DNA from 4 places in the Chryseobacterium capnotolerans genome. Region 4 is predicted to be linked to each of the others. Evidence: riboswitches for the same ligand, from Rfam matches in the RefSeq annotation. Region 4 holds a riboswitch; each other region holds the start of a gene.
The links. A riboswitch is a leader RNA that binds a small molecule or an ion and turns the genes downstream of it on or off. The one in region 4 is predicted to bind cobalamin.
Positions count from the first base shown of each region.

Region 1 (7,516 bases), 1.2 Mb from region 4:
CTGTGGTATTCAGAAACAAACGTCCATTTCATCCGGAAAGGTTATGGGAGTATCTTAATCAGTATCCTGAAGGCATATTAAGAGCCAAAGGACTTTTCTGGCTAGCTTCCAGATCCAGCGATGCCCTTAACTTTTCTCAGGCAGGGGGTTCATTTCGTTTGGAGAAAGCAGGAGTCTGGTGGAGCAGTATGCCAATGAGCCATAGGGTACAATATCCTTCTTTTTTAGAAAATCAGGAATTTATTGAGAGCAGATGGGATAAAAACTGGGGTGACAGAATTAATGAATTGGTCTTTATCGGTCAACATCTCAACAAGGAGCAAATCTTACAGGACCTTACAGATTGCTTAATCAATGACTATGAAAAAGAATTATTCGATAGAAAAGCAAATTTTGAAGACCCTTTTCCTGAACATATCTAAAATTAACTTTCAATTAACGCAACTAAGTTTCATTAATTGAAAATATGTAATAATTTAGTGCTTTATTGATACAATATATGGATAGAAGAAAATTTTTAAAAGGTTCAGCATTGCTGTCAGGTTTATTATCCTTATCACCATCTGAAGTTTGGAGCTCCAGGAGGAATATTGAATCTCATGAAAACGGTAAAGCCAAAAACATTATATTCATGATCAGTGATGGAATGAGCCTGGGAACTCTTTCAATGGCCGATCTTTATTCAAGAAATATATTGGGGAAAGATAGCCATTGGCTCAGTTTATATCATCACAAAAAAGTTTCACGGGCATTAATGGATACAGCTTCTGCAAGCTCAATTGTTACAGACTCCGCAGCAGCCAGTTCAGCTTTTGGAGGCGGAATAAGAGTGCAGAACGGAGTATTAAATATGGGGGCTAATGGTGAAAGCCATGTTCCAATATGGCAGAAATATAAAAAAGCAGGAAAAAAGGTGGGCTGCGTTACAACTGTTACTGTTACCCACGCTACACCTGCGGGATTTTGTGTGAATTCCTCAAAAAGAAATGCTGAGCCCCAAATTGCTGAAATGTATGCAGAGCTGGGAATAGATGTTCTGATGGGAGGAGGAGATGAGTTTTTTAATCCATTAAAAAGAGAAGATCAAAAAGATCTCTATTCTGCCTATAGAAAAAGAATTATCAGATTCTTAAAGATCGATCAGATCTGAAAACAATTAAAAAGGGAGAGAAAGTTTTAGGAATCTTCACTACAGGAGCTTTGCCTTACAGTATTGACAGAGCCCATCTTCCTGAATTAAAGACTACCCCTACTTTAGCAGAGATGGCAGATGCTGCTATTGAACAGATGAAAGAACATCCGGAAGGTTTTGTTCTTCAGATAGAAGGCGGGAAAGTAGACTGGGCCGCTCATGCCAATGATATAGCCGCATTGCTTCATGATCAGCTGGCATTTGATGAAGCTGTAAAGACCGTAATGGACTTTGCTGAAAAAGATGGAAATACTTTAGTCATTATCACTACAGATCACGGAAATGCCAATCCAGGAACCATTTATGGAGCTGATGCCACTAAGAATTTCAATAGCATTTCAAACTATCAGTATACCAATGAATATATTCTGAATAAAATTCATAAAGATCATTCTGCTAAAGATATTAAAGACTGGATATTTGAAGCTAACAAGCTTGTTTTAAGTGATGATGAAGCCAAACATTTGCAAAGTTTTTACAATGGGCTTGAAAAAGAAGAAGGACTTTATAATTATAAAAAATTACCGTTCAAACTGTATTCAGAAATTCAAAAAAGTAGGAATGCTGTAGGCTGGATCAGTATGGATCACTCAGGAGATTATGCAGAAGTAGCTGCTTATGGACCTGGAAGCCAGTTGTTACAGCCTTACATTAAAAATACGGACCTGCATCACCTTATGCTGAATGCAGTTCCTTTATAAACAAAACGTGTTTTCATATCATATTTTTATTTGGTTTTAAAACAGGCTCTTCAAATCATTTGGAGAGCCTGTTTATTTTGTACCGCGAAATGTAATATCCCGTTTTTATTGTGAAGACTTTCTACGGCGTGTAGAAACCTTTTTATCCAATTCTTTGATATCCTGTCTCAACTCCCTGAACATTTCTTTGAAATTGTAACTTTCATAATCTCCCGGTTCAAAATCTTCCGGGAAAATACCTGAAGCATATTGCCAGATCTCTACAATATCCTCAAACGGAATATCATAAGGTTCATAGAAAGAATTATCCGCAGTTACACAAATCGCATTTCCTTTATTTTCTTTAAAACGCTTATAAGTAATCCCATCATTTTGGGTAATGAAAACATAAGTTTTTCCCGGTTTCAATTCATCAATTCCCTCTACATATTTTCCTACAATATAAGAACCGTTTCTGAATGGCGGCATTGAGTCTCCGTCTGCCGGAAATGCTCTGTATTTTCCATTATTCAAAAAGGGCAGGGCAATACGCTGGAGACTTTCAATATATCCAACATCACTATATCCTTCCAAATACCCCATAGAGGCTTTCTGAGGAATAATTTCTATGGTATCATTGCCAAGATCATCCACTGCTACAGGAAGAACAATTCTATTGTCCGGAAGTTTCAGCATATCTTCTGTTGAATATTTCTGAAGATCTACAGACAATAAAAGATCTATACTGACGTGAAAATACTTTGAAATTTTGATTAGAAGCTCAATAGGAGGTTCTGAAATCCCATTCTCATATTTAGAATATCTCACCCGGGATATCGTAAGGTCATCAGCTACATTTTGTTGAGAAAGTTTTCTCTTGGCTCTTAGAGAGCGTATATTATTTGAAAAAATTGACATTGATAGAAGTATGTCCACAAAAATACGAATTTTGCCTTCTCTTATCAATAATAGAAAGGCCTTTTACCATAAAATTTGGAGAATTTTATAATTTCTTAACTAAAGCGGTGAAAACGGGTTAATAACACCCTTATTTTTTCCTGTTTTATCGTTAGATTTTACTCTCTAAAACCTCATTTTAACAAATTTTAAATATTAACCATAAAAAACTTCATTTACCTTTAAAATATTAACTCCAATATTTAAAATTTGAAATATGTTTTTTAAAATTTAGTAAATCAAACAGATACAAGATAAAAACGATTTTCATATTATTATACATTTATATTAACGAAATATTAAATAATAAAAATGTTTAATTATTTTTTTGAAAACAATATGAGTTTATTATTATTTATCATATATTTGTGATGTATTAATCATATAAAATTTTAATCATGAAAAATTTCAAAAAACTAGACAGAAACGAACTAAAATCTATTTCAGGAGAAGGATTACTTGATCCAATCGGAAACTTATTAGGAGGTCTAGGTGGCGTTGTTGGTGGCGTTGTCGGAGGAGTAGGTACTATCGTTGGTGGTGTTATCGGCGGTGTAGGTTCTACAGTAGGTGGTGTTATCGGCGGTGTAGGTACCGTTGTAGGAAACGCTTTATGCCAAACACAGTGTGTAGTTAATGGTGTAATCCACATCAAATTATTAGAGTGTGGTTCTACTTGCTAATCAGCAGCTCCATTAAAAGTTAAAAAAGTATGCCGCTCTGAAAAGAGCGGCTTTTATATTTCCTGAATAAAGCATATTAAACCTAACAGATTTTTGAAACCTGATCATTTTCAATAAAAGCAGTTCTATAAAGTCAACCCATGATTATTCTTGACTTCAGCCATTACAAATGTACTGTGGGTACTGCCGATAGAATCTACAGATCCAAGCTTATTGAACACAAAGTCCTGATAATGTTTCATATCCCGAACCTGAACTTTCAGCAGGAAATCAAAATCGCCGGAAATATTGTAGCATTCTGCCACTTCCGAAATTTCCATAATTTCTTTTACAAAATCATAGCCCACAGAACGGTCATGAATCTTTAATTTAATCTGGCAGAATACCGTAAATCCACGGTTAAGCTTTTCAGCATCCAGTACTGCCGCATATCTCTTCACAAAACCTTCCTGTTCAAGCCTTTTTACTCTCTCAAAAACAGGTGAAGGAGACAGGTTAATTTCCTTAGCAAGTTCTTTAACGGTTAGTTTTGCATTATTCTGAAGCAGTTTCAGCAGTTTTATATCCTTATCATCTAGTTGTTCCACAGAATATTATTCTTTTAGGGTTTAAAATCAGTCAAATTTACAGAATTATATTCTTTAAAAAAAGAATATAAAAGCAATTTTAACCGAATAAATCCTACATAATTGATTATATATTCTGTTTTAATAATTTTACACAAAATTAAAATCTATTATTAAACTTATTATTGATAATAGATTCGTTCTTTACAATCTTCATCAAACAGGAAAGGTTTTACTTAAGGTAGATTAATAGGGAATCGTGTGAGAATCACGAGCTGTCGCGCAACTGTAAGTAACACACCAAAGGTTTCTGTCCTTGGATATCCACTGCCAAAAGCGGGAAGGATGACGGAAACCGTTACAAGTCAGGAGACCTGCCTTTACTGAATGGACGATGCTTTCGCGGTTTGAAGCTTTTGGGTCATACAGATGATATTGGCAGTACATTTTCCCTTGGGAGAATTGTACAATCTGTCTATATCAATGATTTCAAACATTTTCTTATCCATACAAAGCATTCCGAAGCATTTCAAAGAGCATTGAAAATAAGTGTAATCTAAAATTTGTAAAAATGCAAACTCACATTCTGGGCTATCCGCGTATTGGTAGCAAAAGAGAACTTAAAAAGGCCTGCGAACAGTATTGGTCAGGTAAAATCGTTTTGGAAGAACTTCTTACAGCAGGAAGAACCATCTGCAGCCAAAACTGGAATCTACAGAAAGAAGCAGGGATAGACCTTATTCCGTGTAATGATTTCTCTTATTACGATCAGGTATTGGATATGAGCCTGGTGGTAGGAGCTATTCCTACACGATATCATGAAGTAGCGCTTAAAAAGAACAATTCTGAACTGGATCTTTATTTTGCGATGGCAAGAGGCTATCAGAAAGAAGGATTGGATATCACCGCTATGGAAATGACTAAATGGTTTGATACCAATTACCATTATATTGTTCCTGAATTTTATAAAAACCAGCAATTTAAACTTACCTCAGATAAAATATTCAATGAATTTGCAGGGGCTAAGCAGGCAGGAATTAATGCAAAACCTGTAATTATTGGTCTGGTTTCTTATTTACTTTTAGGAAAGGAAAAAGAAGAAGGATTTGATAAGCTGGATCTTGCCCATCATCTTCTTCCTGTTTATATTGAGATCTTATCAAAACTACAAAACCAGGGTGCTGAATGGATTCAGTTTGATGAACCTTTCTTAGCCTTAGACCTTACTGAAAAAGCAAAAGAAGCTTATACTTTTGTCTATGCTGAACTTAGAAGATTGTTTCCAAAGCTTAAGTTTATTGTAACCACTTATTTTGAAGGCTTAAAGAACAATGCGTCTCTTGCTTCTTCACTTCCTGTAAATGTTCTGCATATTGATCTGGCAAGAAATCCTGAACAGCTTGAAGACGTTCTCAATTCTATTCCTGAGAGCCTGAGCTTATCAATAGGAGTTGTAGATGGAAGAAACATCTGGAAAAATGATTATGAAAAATCTTTGTCCTTTATTAAAAAAGCAACTGAAAAACTGGGATCTGAAAGAGTTTTCATCGCTCCGTCATGTTCTTTGCTGCACTCACCATGTGATTTAGATGTTGAAAACGGTCTTCATACCGAAATTAAAAACTGGCTTTCTTTTGCTAAACAAAAGGTAAAAGAGGTAGTAACACTTAAAGAGCTCGCTGCAGGAACTTCAGACCCAGCTATTCTACAGGATTTTGAGGATAACAAAAAAGCGGCTTCAGATAGAAGAACATCTTCGCTGATCCATAATGAAAGCGTAAAACAAAGAGCAAGCTCTGTAACAGAGAAGGACTCACAGAGGAAAAACCCATTCAGTATCCGTAAGGAAGCACAACAAAAGGCATTACAGCTTCCATTATTTCCAACAACAACCATCGGATCATTTCCACAGACTGCCGAAGTAAGAACCTGGAGAGCCAAATTCAAAAAAGGAGAACTAACTGCAGAACAATATGATACTTTATTAAAAGAGGAAACCCAGAGAACCATCCGCTGGCAGGAAGACATCGGAATTGATGTTCTGGTTCACGGAGAATACGAGCGTAATGATATGGTGGAATATTTTGGAGAGCAATTGCAAGGATTTACTTTTACTAAAAACGGCTGGGTACAAAGCTACGGAAGCCGTTGCGTAAAACCACCGATCATTTTTGGAGATGTTTCCAGGCCTGAGCCAATGACTGTATACTGGTCTCAGTATGCGCAGTCTCAAACCAATCAATGGGTAAAAGGAATGCTGACAGGGCCTGTAACTATTTTACAATGGTCATTTGTACGTGACGATCAGCCTCGTTCCGAAACCTGTAAACAAATTGCCCTGGCAATCCGTGATGAAGTTCAGGATCTTGAAAAAGCAGGGATCAGAATTATTCAGATTGATGAACCTGCTATTCGTGAAGGGCTACCATTGAGAAAAACAGACTGGCAAAATTATCTGAAATGGGCAGTAGAAGCATTTAAAATCTCAGCAAGTGGAGTAGAAGATGCTACCCAAATCCATACCCATATGTGTTATTCAGAATTTAATGATATCATTAAAAACATTGCAGATATGGATGCTGATGTGATTACAATAGAATGTTCAAGGTCTCAAATGGAACTTTTACATGCTTTCGCAGACTTCAAATATCCTAATGAGATCGGTCCGGGTGTGTATGATATTCATTCACCAAGAGTTCCTTCCAAGGAAGAAATGATTGAACTGCTGAAAAAGGCTCAGGATGTCATTCCTTCGAATCAACTTTGGGTCAATCCGGATTGTGGTTTAAAAACCAGACATTGGGAAGAAACGGAAAAGGCTTTAATTGCTATGGTTGCTGCTGCTAAAGAAGCATCTTTAGAATATGCCTCTTAAAATATTTCACCCGCATAGAAAATCAAAAAGCATCCGCCTCGGATGCTTTTATTTTTTAAAATTATTTCAAGCGTGAAAACATTCACAAATTCAATCTGTTATTACCTTTAGATTCCTCCCATTACGTACATATTTTCCATAGTAGGAACCGGGCTTCCGCCTTGTTTTTCAAGAGTAATAGCAAAAGCCTGTGCTTTTGAAATGGTAGCCAAAGCAGTCTTACTGTCTTTGTCTTCAGTATACATACCTGCATTTACCGGTTTTCCATCTTCAAGAGCCCAAAGCTGGTATTGCATTCCCGTTGGTGCTTTAGGAAGATGTTCACCATTAAGATACACTTTTTTTGTTTTTTTATCCCAGAAAACCATGGCCTTGGCATCCTGGTGCTTTTCTACTCCTTTGAGCATCACCATTTGCATATCAGGATTGGAAAACATACCCAGTTTTCTATCCATCTTTTCCATAGCAGCATCCTGAGATTGTTTTTCTGCTGCCAATTTTGTCATTTCTTGTTTTGTTGCAGACTGACTATTCATCCAAAATAGATTCCCGGCAATACTGAT
Region 1 is NZ_CP065589.1:2,043,225-2,050,740, reverse strand. It holds gene H5J24_RS09750 (GTP-binding protein) at 1-422, shown strand, start outside; partial or broken gene H5J24_RS09745 (alkaline phosphatase) at 500-1,893, shown strand; gene H5J24_RS09740 (XRE family transcriptional regulator) at 1,999-2,790, opposite strand; gene H5J24_RS09735 (bacteriocin-like protein) at 3,228-3,512, shown strand; gene H5J24_RS09730 (Lrp/AsnC family transcriptional regulator) at 3,638-4,099, opposite strand; cobalamin riboswitch at 4,289-4,474, shown strand; gene H5J24_RS25550 (hypothetical protein) at 4,459-4,587, opposite strand; gene metE (5-methyltetrahydropteroyltriglutamate--homocysteine S-methyltransferase) at 4,650-6,953, shown strand; gene H5J24_RS09720 (anti-sigma factor) at 7,061-7,516, opposite strand, start outside.
Region 1: linked by a shared signal. The riboswitch ahead of metE (5-methyltetrahydropteroyltriglutamate--homocysteine S-methyltransferase) and the one ahead of H5J24_RS04045 (TonB-dependent receptor plug domain-containing protein) in region 4 are both predicted to bind cobalamin.

Region 2 (7,516 bases), 470 kb from region 4:
GGCTGGGTATTCCATCCCAGTTTTTTCTCTTTTTCACCAAAGCTGATTCCCTGAGTTTGAGCAGGGACTACAAAGGCACTGATTCCTTTGGCTCCGGAGTTTTCTGTACGCGCCATCACAATAAGAATATCACTTTCGCCAGCTCCTGAAATGAAAGCTTTTGTTCCATTAATGATATATTTATTTTCCTTTTTGATGGCCGTCGTTTTCAACCCTGCTGCATCTGATCCTGATCCCGGTTCCGTAAGGCAGTAAGAGCCAAGCAGTGCTCCGGAAGCCAGTTTTGAACAGAATTCTTTTCTGATCTCATCATTTCCAAATTCATCAATCATCCAGGAAACCATATTGTGTATGGTGATATAAGCAGTAGTGGAAGGGCAGGCAGCTGCCAATTCTTCAAATATAATAGCCGCATCAAGTCTAGATAATCCCAAACCGCCTGCATTTTCACTTGTATAAACTCCACAAAATCCCAATTCACCTGCTTTGGCTATGGCTTCTCTTGGGAATATTTTTTGAGCATCCCATTCCGAGGCATAGGGAGCGAGCTCTTTTTCAGCAAACTTTCTTGCGGCATCCTGAAATGCCAGTTGTTCATCACTTAGGTTAAATTCCATAGTCTTTAAGTTGAAAGTTGAGCATTAAGAATGGAAGGCTTTCCGTAAATATGAGTGAATATCCACTTTTTCAGCTTTCCATTTCAATTATTTTAAACTGATTGTCATATTTATATTCCCTCCGGGAACATCTTCTTCAAACCAACGGGCAGTAATGGTTTTGGTTTCGGTATAAAACTTTACCCCTTGTTTTCCATAAGAATGCAGATCTCCAAAGAAAGATTTTCTCCATCCTGTAAATGAGAAAAATGGTAATGGAACAGGAATCGGAAGGTTGATTCCAATCTGTCCTACCTCAATTTCGTGCTGGAATTTTCTGGCAGCCGCTCCCGAATTGGTAAAGATCGAAGTTCCGTTTCCATAAGGGTTGTTGTTGATGATCTGAATAGCTTTATCCAGCGTGTCTGCTTTTAATAAAAGTAAAGCAGGGCCAAAGATTTCTTCTTTGTAAATATCCATTTCCACAGATACATTACTGAAGAGAGTTGGACCTACAAAATATCCATTTTCATAGCCTTCTACGGTACAGTTACTTCCATCTAATAGTACTTCAGCACCTTGATCGTAGGCACTTTTGATTAACCTTAACACCTTCTCTTTAGACTGCTTATTAATTAAAGGGCCAAAAGCAGCAGATTCATCAGACCATACTCCAGGTTTGATAGTGCTTAAAGCTGTTTTGATCTCTTCTACCCAATGTTGAGCTTCTCCTACCAGCACCGCTACACTGATCGCCATACAGCGTTGACCGGCAGCTCCGCAAGAGGCACCGACTAAATTATTGATCACTTGTCCTTTGTTGGCATCCGGCATCACAACCATGTGGTTTTTTGCGCCTCCAAATGCCTGAACTCTTTTCAGGTTATCTGTTCCTGTACGGTAAACATGCTCTGCAACAGGTACCGAACCTACAAATGAAATGGCTTTGATTTCAGGATGATTCAGGATATGATTCACCTGATCTTTGGAGCCATGAACAATATTCAGGACTCCTTTTGGAAAACCGGCTTCTAAGAACAATTCTGCCATTTTCATGGAGGTCATCGGGGTTTGTTCAGAAGGTTTTAAGATAAAAGTATTTCCACAGGCAATCGCCATTGGGAACATCCATAAAGGAATCATCGCAGGGAAGTTGAAGGGAGTAATTCCCGCACAAACTCCAAGAGGTTGGATGTAGCTGTAGGTATCCACGCCACGGGCTACATTTTCTACGGTTTCTCCCATCATTAGGGTTGGAATATTGCAGGCATGTTCCACGACTTCAATACCGCGCCATACATCGCCCATAGCATCCGCAAAGGTTTTTCCGTTTTCTTTGGATAAAATTTCGGCGATTTCTTTTTGGTGCTCTTTTAAAAGGTGCTGGTATTTTAAAAATAACCTTGCTCTTTCAGGAGTGGCAACCTCTTTCCAGCTTTTGAAAGCTTCTGTAGCCGCTTCAATAGCCTGATCGATTTCTGATACTAATGTTAAAGGTACTTCAGCAAGAATTTCTTGGGAAGCAGGATTTTCTACAGGAAGGTATTCTTGAGTTTTACTTTCAATAAACGCTCCATTGATTACTATTTTTACTTTTTGTGACATCGTTTTATAAGTTGAAAAGTTGAGAAGGAAAGTTGAAAGTAAGTGGTGTTGCTTACTTTCAACTTTTAATTGGGTTATATTACCAGTAGATCAACGAATTCATTGACATTAAGATTGATCAATGTTTCGTATTCCAATGAGTTTTCCAGTATTGTTTTTTGTTGTTTTTCAGGGAAAATACGGGCTAAGTTGACTTTGTATTTCTTGATAAGCTCAGGAATTCCCTCCTCTCTTCTGCGTTTATGCCCGATAGGATATTCTACTACAATTTCGTCAAGAATAGTTCCGTCATTCAGTTCTATGGTCATCGCATTGGCAATGGAACGCTTTTCCGGATCGTGATAATCTGTTGTAAACTGAACATCTTCAATACATTCAATTTTATCACGGAGAATATCAATTCTTGGGTCTGAAGCAATATTATCTTCATAGTCTGAAGCCGTTAATCTTCCGTAAATCAATGGTACAGCTACCATATATTGGATACAGTGATCACGGTCTGCCGGATTGTTCAAAGGTCCTTTTTTATCAATGATACGAATGGCAGCTTCGTGGGTGCGGATGGTCATTTTTTTGATATCGTCTGTTGTTTTTCCAATCTTTTTCAAGGTAGCATGCAGTGTCATTGCTGCTTCTACAGCGGTTTGAGAGTGGAACTCTGCCGGGAATGAGATTTTGAATAATACATTTTCCATGACATAAGAACCATAATCTCTCTGGAATTTGAATTCATTTCCTTTGAAAGAGACATCATAGAATCCCCATGTTTTTGCTGTTAATACAGATGGGTAACCCATTTCTCCTGTTTTAGCGATCAATGCTAAACGTACTGCTCTGGATGTTGCATCTCCGGCAGCCCAGGATTTACGGGAACCTGTATTGGGAGCGTGACGGTAGGTTCTTAAAGATTGTCCGTCTACAAAAGCTAGTGATACTGCATTGATGATCTCTTCACGCGTTAAACCAATCAGCTTTCCTACAACAGCGGTAGAAGCCAGTTTTACCAATAATACGTGATCTAAACCTACCTTATTAAAAGAGTTTTCCAATGCCATTACCCCTTGAATCTCATGGGCCATAATCATGGCTTCCAATACCTGCTTCATTTTTAAAGGCGATTTTCCTTCTGCAATATTGGTTCTTGATAACCAGTCTGCTGTGGCTAAAATTCCGCCAAGATTATCTGATGGATGTCCCCATTCAGCCGCCAGCCAGGTATCATTGAAATCCAGCCAACGGATAATAGTTCCAATATTGAATGCAGCCTGAATAGGATCCAGCTGGAACTGTGTACCCGGAACTTTTGCTCCGTTAGGAACCACTGTTCCCTTTACGACAGGACCTAAAAGTTTTGTACACGCTGGGTAAGTTAAAGCTTCCAATCCACATCCGATGGTGTCGAGAAGACAATAATGGGCTGTTTTCCAAGCCAGATCATTTTTGATCTCATAGTTCAATACATAATCTGCAATATCTGTTAATACTTTATCCGGTTGGGGTCTTTCATTTGAAATGTGTGATGACATCTTTGTTTTATAGTTTTATTATTAATGATAATTTGTTTATTTTCTGTCTTGTAGAGAAACGTATTCCTTATTTTCAGGGCCTGTATAATTGGCACTTGGGCGGATGATTTTTCCATCCTGTCTCTGTTCAATAATGTGAGCGCTCCATCCTGTGACTCTGGAAATAACGAATAATGGAGTAAACATAAGAGTAGGTACTCCCATTAGATGATAAGATACTGCGGAAAACCAATCCAGATTCGGGAACATTTTCTTTTCTTCCCACATAATGGTTTCCAGTCTTTCAGCAATATTATACAACAGCATATCTCCGGCTTCCTCAGAAAGTTGCTTAGCTACTTTTTTAATCACTACGTTTCTAGGATCCGAAATCGTGTAAACCGGATGTCCGAATCCGATAATCACTTCCTTATTGGCAATACGCTGACGGATATCTGCTTCAGCTTCATCAGGTGAATTGTAACGGCTCTGGATTTCGAATGCCACTTCATTGGCACCACCGTGTTTTGGCCCTCTTAAAGCTCCAATGGCTCCTGTAATACATGAATAAAAATCTGAAGAAGTTCCGGCAATAACACGAGCCGTGAATGTAGAGGCATTAAATTCATGTTCAGCATACAGGTTAAGCGATATTTCCATAGCTTTTACCCAGGAATCGGGAGCTTTTTTACCATGTAACAGATTAAGGAAATGTCCGCCAATAGTATCGTCGTCTGTTTCTACATTGATTTCTTTACCATTGTGGGTATAGTGGTACCAGTATAAAAGTCCGGAACTGAATGAAGCTAATAATTTATCTGCAATATCTCTTGCTCCGGCTACATTGTGATCATCTTTTTCAGGCTGAATACTGCCAATAGCAGATACCATAGACCTCATCACGTCCATCGGATGCGCTGCTGCCGGAATACTTTTTAAAATATTTCTTACAGAATGCGGAAGTCCTCGAAGAGATTTTAATTTGGCTTTATAATTTTTCAACTGAGCTCCGGTAGGCAGCTGACCGTAGATTAAAAGATAAGCTACTTCTTCAAATTCTGCTTTTTCAGCCAGATCCAGGATGTCATATCCTCTGTAGTGGAGATCATTTCCACTTTTTCCTACACTGCAAAGGGCTGTATTCCCTGCTGCTACTCCTGAAAGGGCTACGCTCTTCTTAGGCTTGAATGTTGGTTCGCTATTCGTTGACATTACTAATATTTTGTTTAAAAAGGTTATCTAATTTTTGTTCATAATCATGATATCCAATGCTTTGGTAGAGTTCTTCTCTGGTCTGCATGGTGTCTAATACATGGGCCTGAGTTCCATCTTTACGAATATGTTCATAGACATTCAAAGCTGCTTTATTCGCAGCACGGAATGCTGAAAGAGGATAGAGGATCAATCCTACACCTGCGGCTTTTAGCTCATCAACAGTATACAAATCAATCATTCCAAACTCGGTGATATTGGCTAGCACAGGAATTCCTGTAGCATCTACAAATTTTTGATAAAAGCTTAGGTCAGGAACTGCTTCTGCGAAGATGAAATCAGCACCAGCTTCCTTATAGGCAATGGCTCTTTCCAATGTTTTTTCCAGCCCTTCATTCGCAAAAGCGTCTGTACGGGCTCCGATTACAAAGCTTTCGTCTGTACGAGCATCAGCTGCAGCCTTTAATCGGTCTACCATTTCCCCTTTGCTTACGATTTCTTTTCCCGGGCGGTGTCCGCAACGTTTTGCACCTACCTGATCCTCAATATGCAGAGCTGCTGCGCCTGCTTTGATCAATGATTTTACTGTTCTTGCGATGTTGAATGCTGACGGACCAAATCCTGTGTCCACATCTACCAATAAAGGTAGATCACAAACGTTGGTGATTCTTTGAATATCAATCAGCACATCCTCCAGTGTAGTGATTCCTAAATCCGGAACTCCTAAAGACCCGGCAGCAACCCCGCCTCCTGAAAGATAAATGGCATTGAAGCCAGCTTGTTTGGCCAGTAATGCATGATTGGCATTGATGGCTCCTACAATCTGAAGAGGACTTTCTTTTTGCATGGCCTCCCGGAATTGTGCACCAGTAGACTTCCAGTTTTCATTTTTAGTCATTGTAATATTTATGGTTTAGTTGAAATTTGTGTGATAAGAAAGAAGGGTTGCTAAGCTGCTGTTGGGTGATAAAAAGAAAATGATCAGAAGAAATCAGATAAGTTGTTGATGAGCATGAAGACAGAGAACTTTTCGAAATTTCACAGAATGAGACTTCTACTGTCATAAATCTGTTGCTCATGGATACATAATTGTGATTGGCTTGGTACATTTTTAAACTTTTTACATAGATTAAACCCTATAAAAAGCTCTTGTAAACTTCACGATGTCTTTTGTGAGAAAGAAAAATTATGGAAAGGGGACACGGGTGAGCTGTAGATTCATAGAAGAACCTGCTGTTCTGCTACTCTCTATCTCAAAAAATAATACAAGTTGATAAACTATGTTATCATATCATTATCCATACCGTATCATACCTGACTATAAGCTTCAAATCGCGAAAGCATCGTCAATTCGAAATAGGCAGGTCTCCTGACTTGTAACAGTTTTTATCATCCTTCCCATATACCGCAGCATACAGTGGATATGAATTTGATAAAAACCTTTTTATTGTTACTTACAGTTGCGCGACAGTTCGTGATTTGCACACGATTCCCTTTTAATACACAGCTAAGTGTTACCAATTTCGGTTGATAAAGAAGGTGTTAAGAACTCCTTGGTGGTAAATATAGACATTTTATGAGAACGGCAAAATATTTTATGCAAACAATAATTAATTTTCAGTAATGAGTTGATAATGTTTTGTTTGTAGGGGTTTGTTTTTTGGCGATATGATAAAAATCAGTCTTTTTACAGTGTTTTATTATTACCAAATCATTAACAAATGTGCCTCAATGTTAAATGAAATAAAATAAAGGGTGTGCTTTTATAGTAATTTTCGTTATTTAAAAATAGAGCAATTAAGCCTATATAATCCAGAGTGAAAATTTTAAATTTTGATGAGGTGAGAATCAGCAAATATGAGTTGGAATTATCAATGAATTTAGCTGCTTATTCCATTAGTGTTCTTAAGTTTACTTGGAATTAAATTGTACTTTCTCTTAAATGCTGAAGAAAAATGCCTTGGGTTTTTATATCCGATAATATCGGAAATTTCATTGATGTTCAAGTGTCCTTCAAGCAACATTTTTTTCGCTTCTTCCATTTTCATGTCGTTCCAGAAATTGAAAACAGTAGTTCCAAATAGTTCTTTAAAGCCCTTTTTCAATGTAAATTCATTCGTACCTACCTGATGGGCAAGATCAATTAATGAACAGGTTGTGCTGAGATTATTGACAATAAAATCTCTCACAGCATATATTTTATCTTCATCTTTTTTAGGAAGAGATGAGGGGGAAGATTCGTTTTTAAAAAGCTGTTCCAGTTGTAACAGAAGGAGTTCAGCAACCTTAGCTTCAAGATAAATCCTTTTAAAAATCCCTTTTCTGTCGCAATGGATGATGTCGTTTAGTACCTGATACATTTCCAGGTTGATCCTGCAATGGTCCGGATTGATAAGACATGAGTGTTGTTTTTCAATAGCATTTCTGAAAGTATTGAACAGGTCAGAGTCTTCAGGAAGAAATTTTTTAAAAAAAGCGGGCGCTAAATTGACTTCCAGGATCTGCATTTCATGTCCGTCGAATTCCATCTGGCCAGACATCTGATGGGCATAAATGATATTGTGCTGATAGCTTTCAAAACACACTTTATTGTTGAAA
Region 2 is NZ_CP065589.1:1,328,351-1,335,866, forward strand. It holds gene H5J24_RS06155 (acyl-CoA dehydrogenase family protein) at 1-617, opposite strand, end outside; gene H5J24_RS06160 (CoA-acylating methylmalonate-semialdehyde dehydrogenase) at 705-2,201, opposite strand; gene H5J24_RS06165 (bifunctional 2-methylcitrate dehydratase/aconitate hydratase) at 2,276-3,727, opposite strand; gene prpC (bifunctional 2-methylcitrate synthase/citrate synthase) at 3,764-4,918, opposite strand; gene prpB (methylisocitrate lyase) at 4,905-5,816, opposite strand; cobalamin riboswitch at 6,261-6,455, opposite strand; gene H5J24_RS06180 (helix-turn-helix domain-containing protein) at 6,799-7,516, opposite strand, start outside.
Region 2: linked by a shared signal. The riboswitch ahead of prpB (methylisocitrate lyase) and the one ahead of H5J24_RS04045 (TonB-dependent receptor plug domain-containing protein) in region 4 are both predicted to bind cobalamin.

Region 3 (7,516 bases), 2.3 Mb from region 4:
GAAGAAAGAAGATTAAACGTTGCTCAGATGGACGTTTTCTCCCGTTTGATGATGGACAGAATTATCTTCCTTGGAACAGGAATTGACGATCAGGTAGCGAATATCGTTACTGCTCAGCTTCTATTCTTAGAAAGTGCAGACCCTTCTAAAGATATTCAGATCTATATCAATTCTCCTGGTGGTAGCGTATATGCAGGATTAGGTATTTATGACACCATGCAGATCATTAAACCTGATGTAGCAACAATCTGTACGGGGATGGCTGCTTCAATGGGAGCTGTATTGTTGGTTGCCGGAGAAAAAGGAAAGCGTTCTGCGCTGAAGCACTCAAGAGTAATGATTCACCAGCCTTCAGGAGGTGCTCAGGGAGTAGCTTCTGATATGGAGATCAACTTAAGAGAGATGTTGAAGTTAAAGCAGGAGCTTTATGACATCATCGCTCACCATTCAGGACAAACTTACGAATGGGTTGAGAAATCTTCTGACAGAGATTACTGGATGACTTCTGAAGAAGCTAAGAGCTACGGAATGGTAGATGAAGTTCTTCAAAGAGCAGAGAAAAAATAATTGATTGTATAATCATCATGAAAAACGCATCCCAATCGGGATGCGTTTTTTGTTTTAGCCACCGCTGCACGAATTTTTATTATATATTTCATAGTGAATTACTATTACGAAGAAAATAACAATTGAAGACGTGATAATTCCCCTCCTCCGAAGGGGTGTCAAATCGAAGATTTGACGGGGTGGTTCAATCATTCCCCTTTCTTACTTCTTCACAATCTTATGCACCGTAGAACCACTTTTGGTCTTAATCTCAACCCAATAGACCCCGGATTTTAAAGACTTAACATTAATTTTTGTTTCCTGTGAAGCCATTACTTTTTGTCCCAAAGAAGAATAGATATTAATCTCTCTGATATTTTCAGAAGTTTCAATCTGAATGAAATCACTTGTTGGATTAGGATAAATGTTGAATGATGCTTTCTTATATACAGAGGCAACAGACAATGTCGCATTATTTGCTTCAGTAGGAGTGAAAGGACTTCTTTCTCCAAAGCTTAATCCCAGCCATGTATTGTTACTTAATTGGATCTGACTCAGATCAGTCTTTTTTGCCAGCTTGAAAGGTCTTTTCCGGCATATAACTTCCATCTTTCTGTTCCAGAGGTGTTTCCAGAGAACGTATTTAATGATAAACTGGAAACCTGATTATTGTTGGAAGTAAAATTGAAATAAGCAGCCTGTGACTGGATAAGCTGTAGAGCTTGTTCCGCTGTGATACTGCCGTTATATTGAATTCCAAAAACGAAGGAATTAGCTTTTCCACTTGAATTATTGGTTCCGAAATCTACAACAACAAGGCTTTTATTGTTTCCTGTTCCTATCCAATTGGTGATTTGGGATAAGGTGTACCATTGAGAACTGTAGGCTGGTACCGGAGTTGATGGTGGTGTGTCGATGAAATCAAGACCATAAGTAATGCCAAACCACAGCCCGTCTGTTAAAGCCGTATACCCTACACCATTATTTTGATTGGACATATTTCCGGCAGTTGACCCGGTCCAGGTAATCCAGTAATCATCAGTACTTGGAGTATGGTGATTATATTTGAAACTGTGTAGAAATCCTGAAGGAATGTCAGCCTCTATTTTAGGTTCTGCAGCCACAATCGCATTGATCATGTCTTCGGCTGTTAAATTATCATCATCAAAACGATAGCCCCATGCATAAGATTTAGGAGTATTATTATCATTGAAATCAGCAATGAAATAAGCCTTTTTAGAACCGGTTCCCACCCAAAACTTAATGTCGTTTTCTGTAAACTGGGCAAAGAAAAACTGCGTACAAAGCAGTAAGAAAAAAAGATAGATTTTTCTCATAATATAATTAAATTAAAGTTTTATTCCCGAAACTTATTTATCTACAGGATGATCTTCAGCCTGAAACTAAATGTGTATTTAAGGCAGGTCTCCTGGCTCGCATCCTATAGCCAACCTTCCCGGATCCTAGCCCAGTGGTATTATTAATAGCTATAGGTAAAACAGCTTACAGTTGCGGGTACAGCTCAAGATTTAAATAATATTCTCACTTGATTCCCTATTGTGAACAGTGTTCAACCTTAAAAACGGTGCAAATATATCATATAAATTTTGATATCTGTTTTGTGAATTATAGATCAGGTTTCAGTGTTTTCTGATGATGGATTTTGTTGATTGATAATGAATTGCTACTTTGTTTTTGATTTCCCGAATCAAATAGGGTATTTCATTGTTTATATTGAATTCATCTTAGTATTCTATTGTTAAAATACAATTATCATTGTATTCAAGATCAGTTTACAATCAATTTATACTTTCGCGCCATAAAAGTTACTATGAAAAGAATACTATTATCTGCTTTGATGATGGCTGCATTGTGGTCATGCAAAGATGATGACAACAATATGAATAATCCAGATATTAATTATTCTAAACTTCCGCAGGAGTTTCCATTTTCAAAACTGGCAACAATAAATGGAGTAGATGTCATTAATGGTGGATTCGGATCCGGAGCGGCAGCTCATCCCACAAGAAAAGGTGAGTTTTATGTTATTACAGACCGTGGCCCCAATACCGATTATAAGAGCGGGAAGAAGTTTTTAGCACCTAATTTTACGCCTACTATTATGCATTTTAAAATTAATGCTGAAGGAAAGGTGGAAGTGATTAAATATATTAAACTTAAAAACCCATCCGGTCAGCCTATCACAGGGCTTCCAAACCCTTTAGGAATGGGAAGCACGGGTGAAGTAGCCTATGATGAAGCAGGAAATGAGTTGGGTACGGATAAATATGGTTTAGACAGTGAAAGCATTGTAGCGGCACCTGATGGTACATTCTGGGTTTCTGATGAATATGGTCCACATATAGTTCATTACAATGCAGATGGAGTGGAGATGGAAAGGATAAGCCCAATGGGTGTAAATACAGGAACTAGAAAATTACCCGCTGTTTTAGCAAAAAGAAGAGCGAACAGAGGAATGGAAGGGCTTTGCATTACTCCAGACGGAAAAACATTGGTAGGAACAATGCAATCGATGATGTTGGTTCCTTCAAAAGCTTTGGCAACTAATACGACTTTAACCAGAATTGTAACTTTCGATATTATTACAGGGCAAACGAAACAATATATTTATAAACAGGATGGCGGAGCTTCTGATTCGGTTTGTGATATTACAGCATTGGGGAATAATGAATTCCTTGTTATTGAAAGAGATGGTAACTTCGGAACACAGGGTGGAATTAAAAAGGTATACAGAATCAACCTAAGTGATGCAACAGATGTAACCGGAACTGATCTTGCGGCCGTAGACGGAATGAAAGTAAATGGAAAAGCTTTGGAGCAATGTACCTGGGATGAGCTTACCAACGCAGGAATTAAGCCTGTGACTAAAAAATTAGCTGTAGACCTTGTTGCAAAGCTTGGTTATGAACATGATAAATTTGAAGGAATTGTTTATTTAGGAAATAATAAACTGGCTGTTTTCAATGATGATGATTTTGGAGTAGTAGACGACGGAAGCGGAAACCCAAAAGCTAAAATCCTTCCTAAAACCGGGAAGGTTGACAAAGGAACTATGTATATAGTCGATATTCAATAATTAGATTTTTTTAACGGAAAACGGCGGAATTTATTCCGCCGTTTTTTATTGTATATCATTTGAATGGTTCAATAGAAATGGGCTTTAGTCCATTTAAATGAGAAATTAATATCCATTGACTTTAGCCAAAACCTATAATAAAAAGCCCCTGAAAATAAATTTCAGGGGCTTTTATATGTATATTATTCGTCTCAATATTAGTTGAAAGCCTCAATAATCTTAGAGAAATCCTCTAATTTCAAAGCAGCACCTCCGATAAGACCTCCGTCAATATCAGGCTGAGAGAAGATTTCCTTCGCATTATCAGGTTTCACAGAACCTCCGTAAAGGATAGAAACCTCATTAGCAACCTCTTGCCCGTATTTAGAAGCAATGATGTTTCTGATGTGTGCGTGAATTTCCTGAGCTTGCTCTGGACTTGCTGTTTCTCCTGTTCCGATAGCCCAAACCGGTTCGTAAGCGATTACAACTTTTTTGATCTCTTCAGCAGAAAGCGTGAAAAGGGCTACTTCAGTTTGGTTTTTTACTACCTCAAGGTGCTGTCCTGCTTTTCTTTGATCAAGAGTTTCTCCGTTACAATAGATTGGAGTAAGACCTTTATCTAAAGCTAATTTTACTTTTCTGTTGCAGTGAGAATCTGTTTCTCCGTGATATTGTCTTCTTTCAGAGTGTCCGATCAAAGAACCTGTTGCGTCTATAGACTCCAACATATCAGCAGAGATTTCTCCTGTGTAGGCACCGCTTTCGTGCTCACTCATATCCTGAGAGAATACTCCGATCTCATCCTTTTCAAAGATATCTTTAGCCATCATTAAATATAAAGATGGTGGAGCAATCCAAACCTCACAGTTCGTTGCATTATTGTTTTTATAGCTTAGCAATTGAATCATTAATTGTTGTGCATCAATTACATTTTTGTTCATTTTCCAGTTGCCTGCAACTATTTTTCTTCTCATAAGATTTATATATTGATTTATTTTACTTTTTAATTAAACTCACAGTTTACATCTGCGTTATCTGCAAAATCTGCGTGCTTTATTTTTTCTCTCGCAGATTAGTTTGATTTAGCAGATTAATGTAGTCGTAATAGATCTTTACAGATTATTGACCACTCTTTTTATATTATCTAAAATATTGGTTGTATTAAAGTTAATTAATAGTCCCAGTTTCTTGTCAGACAATCTCAAATAAGTATATAATTGTTTATAATAAACATTATCAAGCTCTTTTACAGATTTTAATTCTAAAATAACTTTATCTTCCACTAAAATGTCAATTTTAAAATTGATATCAAATTTTTTATTGTCATAATAAACAGGAAGTAAAACTTCAGATTTAACGCTCAATCCATTTTCTTCTAATTCGTAGATGAGAATTTTTTGATACACAGATTCCAGTAAACCAGGACCTAGCTGATTATAAACCTTGAAAACAGACTTTCGTACAATATATGAAATTTCATTTTCTGTCATAAAGTATCAATCTGCGCTATCTGCAAAATCTGCGAGAGCTTTATTTATTGATCCCTTCCAATTTAAACATGAAAGCATACACCAAAGCCAGATCCTTCAGATAATCAAACCTTCCGGAAGCTCCACCATGGCCATAGTCCATGTCTGTTTTTAATAATAATACGTTTTTATCCGTTTTCATATCTCTCAGTTTGGCTACCCATTTAGCAGGTTCAAAATACTGAACCTGAGAATCATGCAGTCCTGTTGTTACCAATAGATTCGGATAGTTTTTCTTTTCAATATTTTCGTAAGGAGAATAAGATTTCATATAGAAATAAGCCTCCTTATTGTTAGGATTACCCCATTCATCATATTCGTTGGTTGTCAAAGGAATGCTGGTGTCAAGCATGGTATTGACAACGTCTACAAAAGGAACCTGAGAAATAACACCATTCCAAAGGCTAGGGCTCATATTCGCGATAGCCCCCATTAAAAGTCCTCCGGCACTTCCGCCCTGAGCATATAAATGTTTAGGTGATGTATATTTTTCTTTCACAAGATATTCTCCGGCATCAATGAAATCGGTAAATGTGTTTTTCTTTTTCATCATTTTCCCGTCTTCATACCATTGTCTTCCCATTTCCTGACCGCCACGGATGTGAGCAATAGCATAGGCAAAACCTCTATCCAGAAGACTCAGTCTTGTGCTGCTGAATGTAGCATCCATAGAACTTCCGTACGAACCGTAAGCATAAAGAAGAAGTGGATTGTTTCCTTCTTTTTTCAATCCTTTTTTGTAAACAATAGATATTGGAATCTGGGTTCCGTCTTTTGCAGTAGCAAAAAGTCTTTCCGTTGTATAAAGATCTTTGTTGTAGCCACCCAGAACTTCCTGTTGCTTCAAAAGATTTCTTTTACCCGTTTTTAAATCCTGTTCATACTGAGAACTTGGGGTAATCATGGAAGTATATCCGAAGCGGAAATTATCCGTGTTATACTCAGGATTTCCTGATGGATAAACAGTGTAAGCAGCTTCATCAAATTTTAGAAAATCCTTTTTACCTGTTTTCCTGTCATAAATTACCAACTGAGAAAGCCCGTTTTGTCTTTCACTGAACACAAGATAATTCTTAAACTCAGTAATTCCTTCCATCAGAACCTCTTTTCTGTGAGGTATAAAATCTTTCCAGTTCTCAACACCTGTTTTGTTTAAAGGAGTTTCTACAACCTTAAAGTTAAGAGCATCCTTATTGGTGGTAATTAAAAATTTATCTTCCAGTGGAGTGACATCATACAGGACATCCTTTATTCTAGGCTGAAATACCTTGAATGTTCCGTTAGGGTCACTGGCATCAAGATACCTGGTTTCAGAAGAAGTGGTAGCCTGAGAATAGATCATGATGAATTTCTCATTCTTGGATTTTCCTACCCCAATATAATTGGTTTTATCCTTTTCCTCATATACAAGGGCATCCTTTGAAGAATCAGTTCCTAGGGTATGTCTGAAAATCTTTTCCGTTAAAAGAGTTTCCGGGTTTTTTGATGTATAAAATATTGTTTTGTTATCATTCGCCCATGTGGCTGATCCTGTTGTGTTTTTAATACCCAGATCCATGGTTTTTCCTGTTGACAAATCTTTTAAAAATAATTTATACTGTCTTCTGGATACATCATCCACACCATAAATCATTTTCGTATTATCCGGACTGATAATGAAGCCTGAAGCAGAATAATAGGAATGACCCTCAGCCTGTTGATCTACATCCAGAAGAATTTCTTCAGGGGCGGTAAGGCTTCCTTTTTTTCTACAATATTTAAAATACTGTTTTCCAGCTTCCGTACGGGTGTAATAATAATATCCGTTTTTAAAAACCGGGACAGACTCATCTTTTTCCTTAATTCGAGCTTTCATCTCCTGGAAAAGCTTTTCTCTGAAAGGTTCTGTATCTTTCATCATGCCTTCCCAATAGGTGTTTTCAGCCTTTAAATAATCAACAACTTTGGTAGAATCTTTTCCTTTTTTAAAATAATCGATCATCCAGTAATAAGGATCATTGACCTTATCACCATGAATCTCTCTGATGTGTTCCTGCTTTTCTGCAACAGGAGCTTTCAAATCCGGAAATTTCTGAGATTGAAATGTAGATGCACTCATTACTAATAGTCCTAGATAAATTTTTTTCATGGTATTTTTGATTTAGGAAGGAATTATAATCCCCATAAGTTTTTCAGCAGAACATAGAAGGTATGCTCTTCTTCAGTGACCTTATTGTCTGCTTTAATCAGAGACTTGGCAAACTGAGCAAACTTTATACGTTCATCTTCTGTAGAATCTTCAAGGAAACATCTTCCATGAAATTCAAAATGATCTTTCCATTCTTCAGGTTGTAAAAGAGCCAATGTTTCAAGTTCATTGTCA
Region 3 is NZ_CP065589.1:3,188,582-3,196,097, reverse strand. It holds gene clpP (ATP-dependent Clp endopeptidase proteolytic subunit ClpP) at 1-567, shown strand, start outside; gene H5J24_RS15240 (T9SS type A sorting domain-containing protein) at 769-1,155, opposite strand; gene H5J24_RS15235 (hypothetical protein) at 1,101-1,883, opposite strand; cobalamin riboswitch at 1,949-2,140, opposite strand; gene H5J24_RS15230 (esterase-like activity of phytase family protein) at 2,378-3,643, shown strand; gene tpiA (triose-phosphate isomerase) at 3,841-4,599, opposite strand; gene H5J24_RS15220 (GxxExxY protein) at 4,738-5,115, opposite strand; gene H5J24_RS15215 (S9 family peptidase) at 5,156-7,282, opposite strand; gene H5J24_RS15210 (tellurite resistance TerB family protein) at 7,306-7,516, opposite strand, start outside.
Region 3: linked by a shared signal. The riboswitch ahead of H5J24_RS15235 (hypothetical protein) and the one ahead of H5J24_RS04045 (TonB-dependent receptor plug domain-containing protein) in region 4 are both predicted to bind cobalamin.

Region 4 (7,516 bases):
TTGGAATTAATTTCATAAATGTATGAATCTACTTTATCAGCAACTAATACGTAAGCAATTCCCTCATAAGCAATAAGATCTTTGATAATTCCTTTTGCAGGTAATGTAATTGTGGTAGGATTAACCATTGTAGAAGGGTTTACAACAGTGATCGTATACCCAGTTGGAAGTTCTTGAGTAAAACTAGCATCATAGCCTACCCCATCGGTCTGTACAATAATATTACCTTCAGCTTCTACCACTTTCTCAGCTAAACGAGGAAATTCTATGCTTCCAACATAAGTATTATCTGAAATATTATAAGCATTTAATTTCTTTTTACCGGAAAAGTTATTATTCGTTACAAAATATTTACTTCCAGAAAATGCAATATATCTTGGATTATCAAGATTCTCCGTTACTGTAGTTTGTAATTTAAAGGTCGTTCTGTTGACAATATCAATTTTGTTAGGAATATTCGCAACAAGATATGCTTTATCTCCACTAAAGCCTATAGTTTGAAGCACTTTTCCAAAAGCTTCACCTTTATTATTGTTAGCATAAATATTATTATAAACTGTTCCCAGATTGTTACTAATAAAAGTAACGTCAGAAGTAGGTTTTGTAAAACCTCCTTCATTAGAAACAAGTATTCCGTTTGTATAGTTCACTTTCGTTTCTATTGTTTCAACATCATTATCACTGCTACATGAAACATTAAAAAGTAACATTGAAGCAAACGCAAGAGGTAAAATTCTTTTGATATTCATATATATTAAATTTTTTTTAAAAGTTGATATTTAAATTAACACTGTAATTTCTTCCAGGCAGCGGATAAGCAAACATGGTATAATAAGTCTGATTGAAAATATTATTGATTTTAAAACCCAAAGTATAATTTTTCAATAATGTTGCACTTACTCCGGCGTTCATTATAAAATATTCTTTCAGCGCCTCACTTTTCTTTTCGTTGGAATCTGTGTAAGTAAGTCCGGTAAACAATCCCTGAACATATATCTTTATGAATTCGTACTGATAATCAATATTTCCGGTAAACTTATGGAACGGTACATACATCAGTTGTTTTTTCTGTTCCAGATCCTGAGAATTGGTGTACGCATATCCTAAACCAGTGTGTAAAAGGTGATTTCCAAATTTTTTAGTAAACTCCGCCTGAGCTTCTACTCCATAAGACCTCACATGAGCTGTATTTACAGGAGTATAAATTCCTAATGAATTAGGAATCCAGCGTATCATATCTCTGATATCCATATAATAAGGAAGCAGTGAGGCTTTAAAATCTCCGGCTTTAAACTGATTTCTCAATTCAAACTGATAAGAAGTTTCCGGTTTTAGATCTTTATTTCCTCCAGGTCTCCAATACAAATCATTGAAAGAAGGAGCTCTGAAATTCCTCGAAACGCTTAAACCTAGATTATACCAACTTAAAGCATTCCATTTTCCTGAAAAAGAAAATAAAAGAGGCGACTTAGTCACTCCCACAAAATCCTGTCTTATTCCGGCTTCAAGACGCAAATCAGGGGTAGGAAAATATCTTATTAATCCTGCCACAGAACCCATATTCCGGCTTATATGATCTATTCCGGATCCATAACCTTCCCCTTTATTCAGCTGGTATTCTCCAATAATATTGAAGTTCCACTTTGAGGTAAGAAAATAATTGAAGTCGTTCTTTAGAATATAATTTTTTCCTGTCCCACTACTTAATTTAGGTCTGTCTATATCATTAAAATATTGAAAATTTTCTTCTGTATAAGCTGCTTTAAAAGAGTTATTAAATCTGATTTTATTCCAATCCCAGGAAACCAGACTTCTTACATTTTGAGTCTGATATTTAGTTTTTGTTTCTGTTTCAAAAAGAATTGGAAAATGCTGCTGCCCGTTATAGAACTCTGAAATCCATGAAATCTGATGGTGTGGAGCTAATTTGTAAGCAGCTGAAATATTAAAATTTGTATTGTAATACTCACCGTTAAGGTTGATATAATTTCGGGGTTCTTTACTCACCTCGTAGGCATTCTCACTGATAGAATAATTTCCGGAAGCTTTAAAGCTGAATTTATCATTACTGTAAGAACCTTTAATAAAATTATTATGGGTATTAAAAGATCCGGCTTCAGAAAACAAGGTTCCATGAAAACCTTGATTAAAACTAAGACTATTATCCAAATGAATACTTCCGCCAATAGCTCCGGAACCATAAGTAACGCTTCCGCCACCTGCTTTTATTCCGATTTGGTCATATCCAAAAAGAGAAATATTGTTTACATCTCCCTGGCCCAGAAAATTAGAATTAATACTAATTCCATTCCATACAAAAGAAGTCTGTTGAGCGGTAGTTCCTCTAAATGATGGTGAAGCTGTTCCACCACGTCCGTTTTCCTTAATATAGATGGAAGATTGAAACCTTAATAGTTCTGAAAGATTGCCAGAGTTTTTCTCTACATCTTCAATATGAATAATTTTCACAGGGTGAAATTGTTTCACCTTATTCATCTGGCTGTCAAATATATAAATAGTATCTACAGCTTTCTCCTGTCCGAAAAGAAAGCAGCCATAAGATGAGAGAAACAATACCAGAGATCTTTTTATATCCATATCCTTCTACTTTTCCACCGAAAGCAATATGTTTTTTGATTATTATTCTGGCAGGTCTCCTGACTTTCGCTTTCTGTGCCTTCCCGTTTTTATACAGTGGCTGAGTACAGAAATTGGTATTGCGATCTACAGTTGCGGGGACAGTTTGGGAGTTACACCCAATTCCCTTTTCATTCCAATATACTGGAAACCAAAATTTTTGCAAAGATAGCTTTTTAAATGTATTAGACAAAAAATGGATGTTGTAGCTGAAAACAAAGAAGATAGGAGTTGAAAAGTAGTAAAGTATATATATCAACAAAATAGCGATAGTAATCCCCTTTAAAAACTATCTCTTTTATCGTGTGCATACTCTGATAAAATTTCCAACATCCCTCTTCAATGATTCATAAAAAAACAGCTGCTTTCGCTATTGAAAACAGCCGTTCAATGATATAACTATTATTAAAATTTGCTGAATTTTATTTCTTAATGAATTTGTAATTCTGCTGCTTGCCTCCTTTCTCTGAAAGCTGTACGATATAATTCCCTTTTGGCAAAGATGATACATCAATCTGATGTTCCACAGCTGTATACGATTTTACTTTTTGCCCTACCATATTATAAATTTCTGCTTTTTCGATATTTACTGTTTCTTTTATATATAAAATATCAGCTACCGGATTAGGATAAATCCCCATTGTATTTTTATCTTTTGAAACATCACTCACTGATAAATATTCTGTAAGATCAAGATAAAATGCCACCATTTGATTCGAAGCATTCATTCCCGTTCCTGCTATTTTTTTCCCATCCTGAGAAATCGCCAAAGGAAGTCCCATAGTTACTCCATTGGTATTAATTCCTAAGCTTGTTGCATAGTCATTAAGGTTAACACGGCCATCTGTTTCTGTCCAGATAAAACCTTCTCCCGACATCGGCGGTGCTCCAAATGCCCTGTAAAATCCAATAACCTTTGTTCCATCTCCGGAAACACCGGTGGCCCCTCCTTTAAAAGAGAATGAAGCATTGGGATGTGTAATATAAGTCACTCCGGTAGCTGCTTTCCAAACATATGGGTTCGGGTTTGCTGAACCAATTATTGTATTTCCATCAGCAGAAACTGCTCCTGCTTCTCCTACATTATTTCCGTTGCTATCTGTAATGAAACTTTCCACCCCATCTATCCATTTTGCACCACTTCTGGTTCCTGTGGGTTCGTCCTGCCATCCTACTACCACAGCACCATCTGCACTTATGGCATTCGCTCTTGAGCTTCTTCCGCTTACCATACTTCCCAGGTCTACCACTCCGTTTGTCTGATCCCATTTTACAGCATGGGCATTTGCTGCAGTAAGCCAGCCTAGGCCTACAATAGTGTTTCCATTGGGAGACATTCCCCATGTGGAGCTCACACTTCCGTCCCAACCGGTAGGAACAAGGCCGCCTTTGTTTGTCCATGTTGAGGTAAGTACATCATAAATTGAAATTTCATTAAAGCCTGTTGATGCATTCGTAATTGATGATGCAATTGTATTTCCATCGTTAGAAACTACAGTTTTTCCCGCAGCCGGATACCCGTTTGAGATGGATCCTATCTGTACAATTCCAGTATTGGATGTCCACATATATATACCACCGCCGCTGGTATGCATACTTACTATCCCTTTATCAGACACTGCTCCTACATTATAATTCCCGAGTCCCATTACCGTAAGTTGAGCTTTTGCCACACCAATATTCAAAAAGAAACAAGCAACAATCATTTTTATTGACACTTTGTAAAAATTTTTCATATATTATTATATTTAATATTTAAAATCAACAGAAACAATATTAACATTATATTTACCCAACCAAAAGAAATAGACTTTCACAATTCGTGAATTTCGAAAGAATTAAAACTTTAAAAAATTAATAATCAAACACTTAAATAATTCTATTTTGTAAACAGCTTTTCAGGCAAGTTGTTGAGAAGAACATGAAAAATAAATGGTTATTCAGAAAAATGGTTAAAAACAGTAGAAGAATTTCTCTGCTGATCTTTACATTATGCTTCCTTGTTATCAATGGACAGTCTGGTCCTGATTTTACTATTATTGCTGATAAAGCATTTCAGAAACTGTATCAAAATCCTGATGACTGTATTAGTTATACTCAGGGACTTTTGGTAAGTGATCAGGATATAGAGCATAAGATTGTACTTCAGAACATTATTTCACAGGCTTTTGCCATGAAGGGAGATTATATGCAGTCAGTCAATAGTTTTTCTCAGAAAGAAAATCCAGGTCAAAGTCAGGAGCTCTCTTATTTTATGCAGATCTTTGGGGATTATAATCTTGCAGACCAATATCAAAACCTGGGATTGTATAATCAATCGAAAAAAATAATTGCTCATCTTTTATCAGAGCAGAAGATTCTGAAAAGCAATGATCCCAAATTAAGAATCACTACCGCCAAGCTCTATCAGCTTCAAGCTTTGAATCTGGGAATTAACAGAGACTATTCCAATGCATTAAAAAATCTTGACAAAAGTGATCAATATACCAACAATGATAATCAAGAGAATAGAATCATTACAGCAGAGAACAATATTTTCCGTTCCTCTTATTTAATGAAACAAAATAAGCTGGCCGAATATAAAAAACTGATAGAAAATGTAATTTCTGACCTTGAAAAACAGCAAAATCAACCATTTTTACTCAGTTTAGCTTATGAAAATCTTTCCCGATACTATTTTCTACAGCAGGATTATAAAACTTCAATTCAAAAACTGGAACTAGGATTGTTATTAATTGAAGATCTTCCTTTTAACAATATAAAGATTAAGATTTACGAGTCATTGTCCCGAACTTATTTTGCCCTCCATGATGATGTAAAATATCATCAATACAACAAATATTATAATGATTTAAAAACCAAAACGGATTCCAATACAAAAGAAGGAATACGATACATTGTAAAACTGGTGGAAACCAATCAAAATAAAACCCTTGAATTTGAAAAACAGACTTATTTAAAATCTTACTGGACTTTCACGTTGATTTTATCTGCAATCATCATTGCCTTATTCATCTATTTTTTAATTATTAAAAGCAAAAATAAAGATTTGAAAAAGCAATTTGACTTCTTTGAAAAACAGAATTATCAGCAAAAACAAACTGTCCCTCCTGCCACCATCTTACCTAAAAACATTTCTGATCCAGAAAGAAATCCCAATAAAATTTCTAAGGAAAAAGAGGAAGAAATCCTTCAAAAGCTTGAGAAATTTGAACAGTCTGACCGGTATCTGAACAAAAACATGTCATTATCAATGCTTTCAGCTCAGTTGGAGATCAACACCAAATACCTTTCGGAAGTTATCAATAATAATAAAGAAAAAAATTTCAATGGATATATTAATAAACTAAGGATCAATCATATTGCTCAACTGCTAAGAACAAACCCTACTTTTCTTAACTATAAAGTAAGCTATCTTGCAGAGTACTCGGGCTTTTCTTCACATAGTGCCTTTACCACTGTTTTTAAATCTATTACCGGAATGTCTCCTAACGCTTACATCCAGGAAATCAGTAAAAGTAAAGTATCATGAAACTAAGATTAAAAATTTTCTCATTATTCCTTTTGTCCTTTATTGTTATAAACGGTCAAAGCACTACAGATGCTTCCCTGTTGAAAAAAGCTAAATTGGAAATCTATGATAATCCGGAGAAGGCCATCCGCATTGGAAAACAACTTCTGAAAAAAGACAATAGCCTCAAAACCTCTATTGAGATCTATATGCTTCTTTCCACGGCCAATGTTGCTAAAAGAAATTTTGAAGAATCTCTTAAATATATTTTAAAGGCCAAAGAACTTTCACAAAAAACAAATGATGCGAAAAGCCAGGTAAGTGTACTTGTTTCCGTAGCGATACAGTATCAGCAAATGGAGCTTTTCAGCAAAAGCCTTGAAACATTGAATGAAGCAGATCAATATCTGGCCAAAATCCCTGAAAAAACTCCCGAAAAATATATAGAAACAGCCACAATCTATGCCATAAAAGGAATGATTTATAAAAGCCAGTCCAATCCTGACATAGCCCTGGAAAAGTTTTTGATCTCTATAGAAAACTTTGAAAAAGTGCCGGCAAAGAAAACTACTTATTCTAATATGAGTGTGGTGTATTACAATATTGGCTATTGTTATCTTAATCTCAATCAAATTGATAAGGCCCAACAGGCATTTTTGCAGTCAACAGATTGTGCCCAGCGAAATAATGCCAAAAGCCTGGAGGCATTCGCACTAAAAGGAATGTCTGAAGTATATAAACAAAAACATGAGAATCAAACCGCCATCAATCTTTTGATAAAGGCTGAAAATCTTAGTAAAAATACAGGTGATATTATTTTGAATGAAGGAATTTACAATGAGATGGCCAATAACTACCTCGCTATGGGACAGCAGGACCAATACCAGCTGTACAATAAGAAATACTTTGAAATGAAATTTAAGAGAAAGCAAAACGAGCTGTCATCCATCAACCAAGTCATAGATAATCACAACAAAGAAACGTCTGTAAAAAGCCAAAAACTGAAATCTCAGTATTATTATATGAATATTCTGTCTTTTGTGATCGCCAGCATTCTTATCCCTATTTTACTATATTTTATTGTAAGAATCACAAAACAGAATAAAAACTTTCAAAAAGAGATCCAACAGATCATACACACTCCATAATTTATGTGCACAAAAAAAACATTCCAAAATGGAATGTTTTTTTTGTGTATATGTTATTCAGCTTATTTACCCATAACTTCAGTAATTGGATTTCCAACACTTCCACTTGGGAACTGAATTTTCAGTAATGAAGAAACAGTAGGAGCAATATCTGTCATATGATAAGCTTTATTGCTTTCTCCCTGCTTCACTCCCCAGCCCATAAAAATCAATGGAATAT
Region 4 is NZ_CP065589.1:854,721-862,236, reverse strand. It holds gene H5J24_RS04050 (DUF5074 domain-containing protein) at 1-749, opposite strand, end outside; gene H5J24_RS04045 (TonB-dependent receptor plug domain-containing protein) at 766-2,598, opposite strand; cobalamin riboswitch at 2,631-2,808, opposite strand; gene H5J24_RS04040 (T9SS type A sorting domain-containing protein) at 3,060-4,373, opposite strand; gene H5J24_RS04035 (helix-turn-helix domain-containing protein) at 4,559-6,169, shown strand; gene H5J24_RS04030 (tetratricopeptide repeat protein) at 6,166-7,296, shown strand; gene pafA (alkaline phosphatase PafA) at 7,359-7,516, opposite strand, start outside.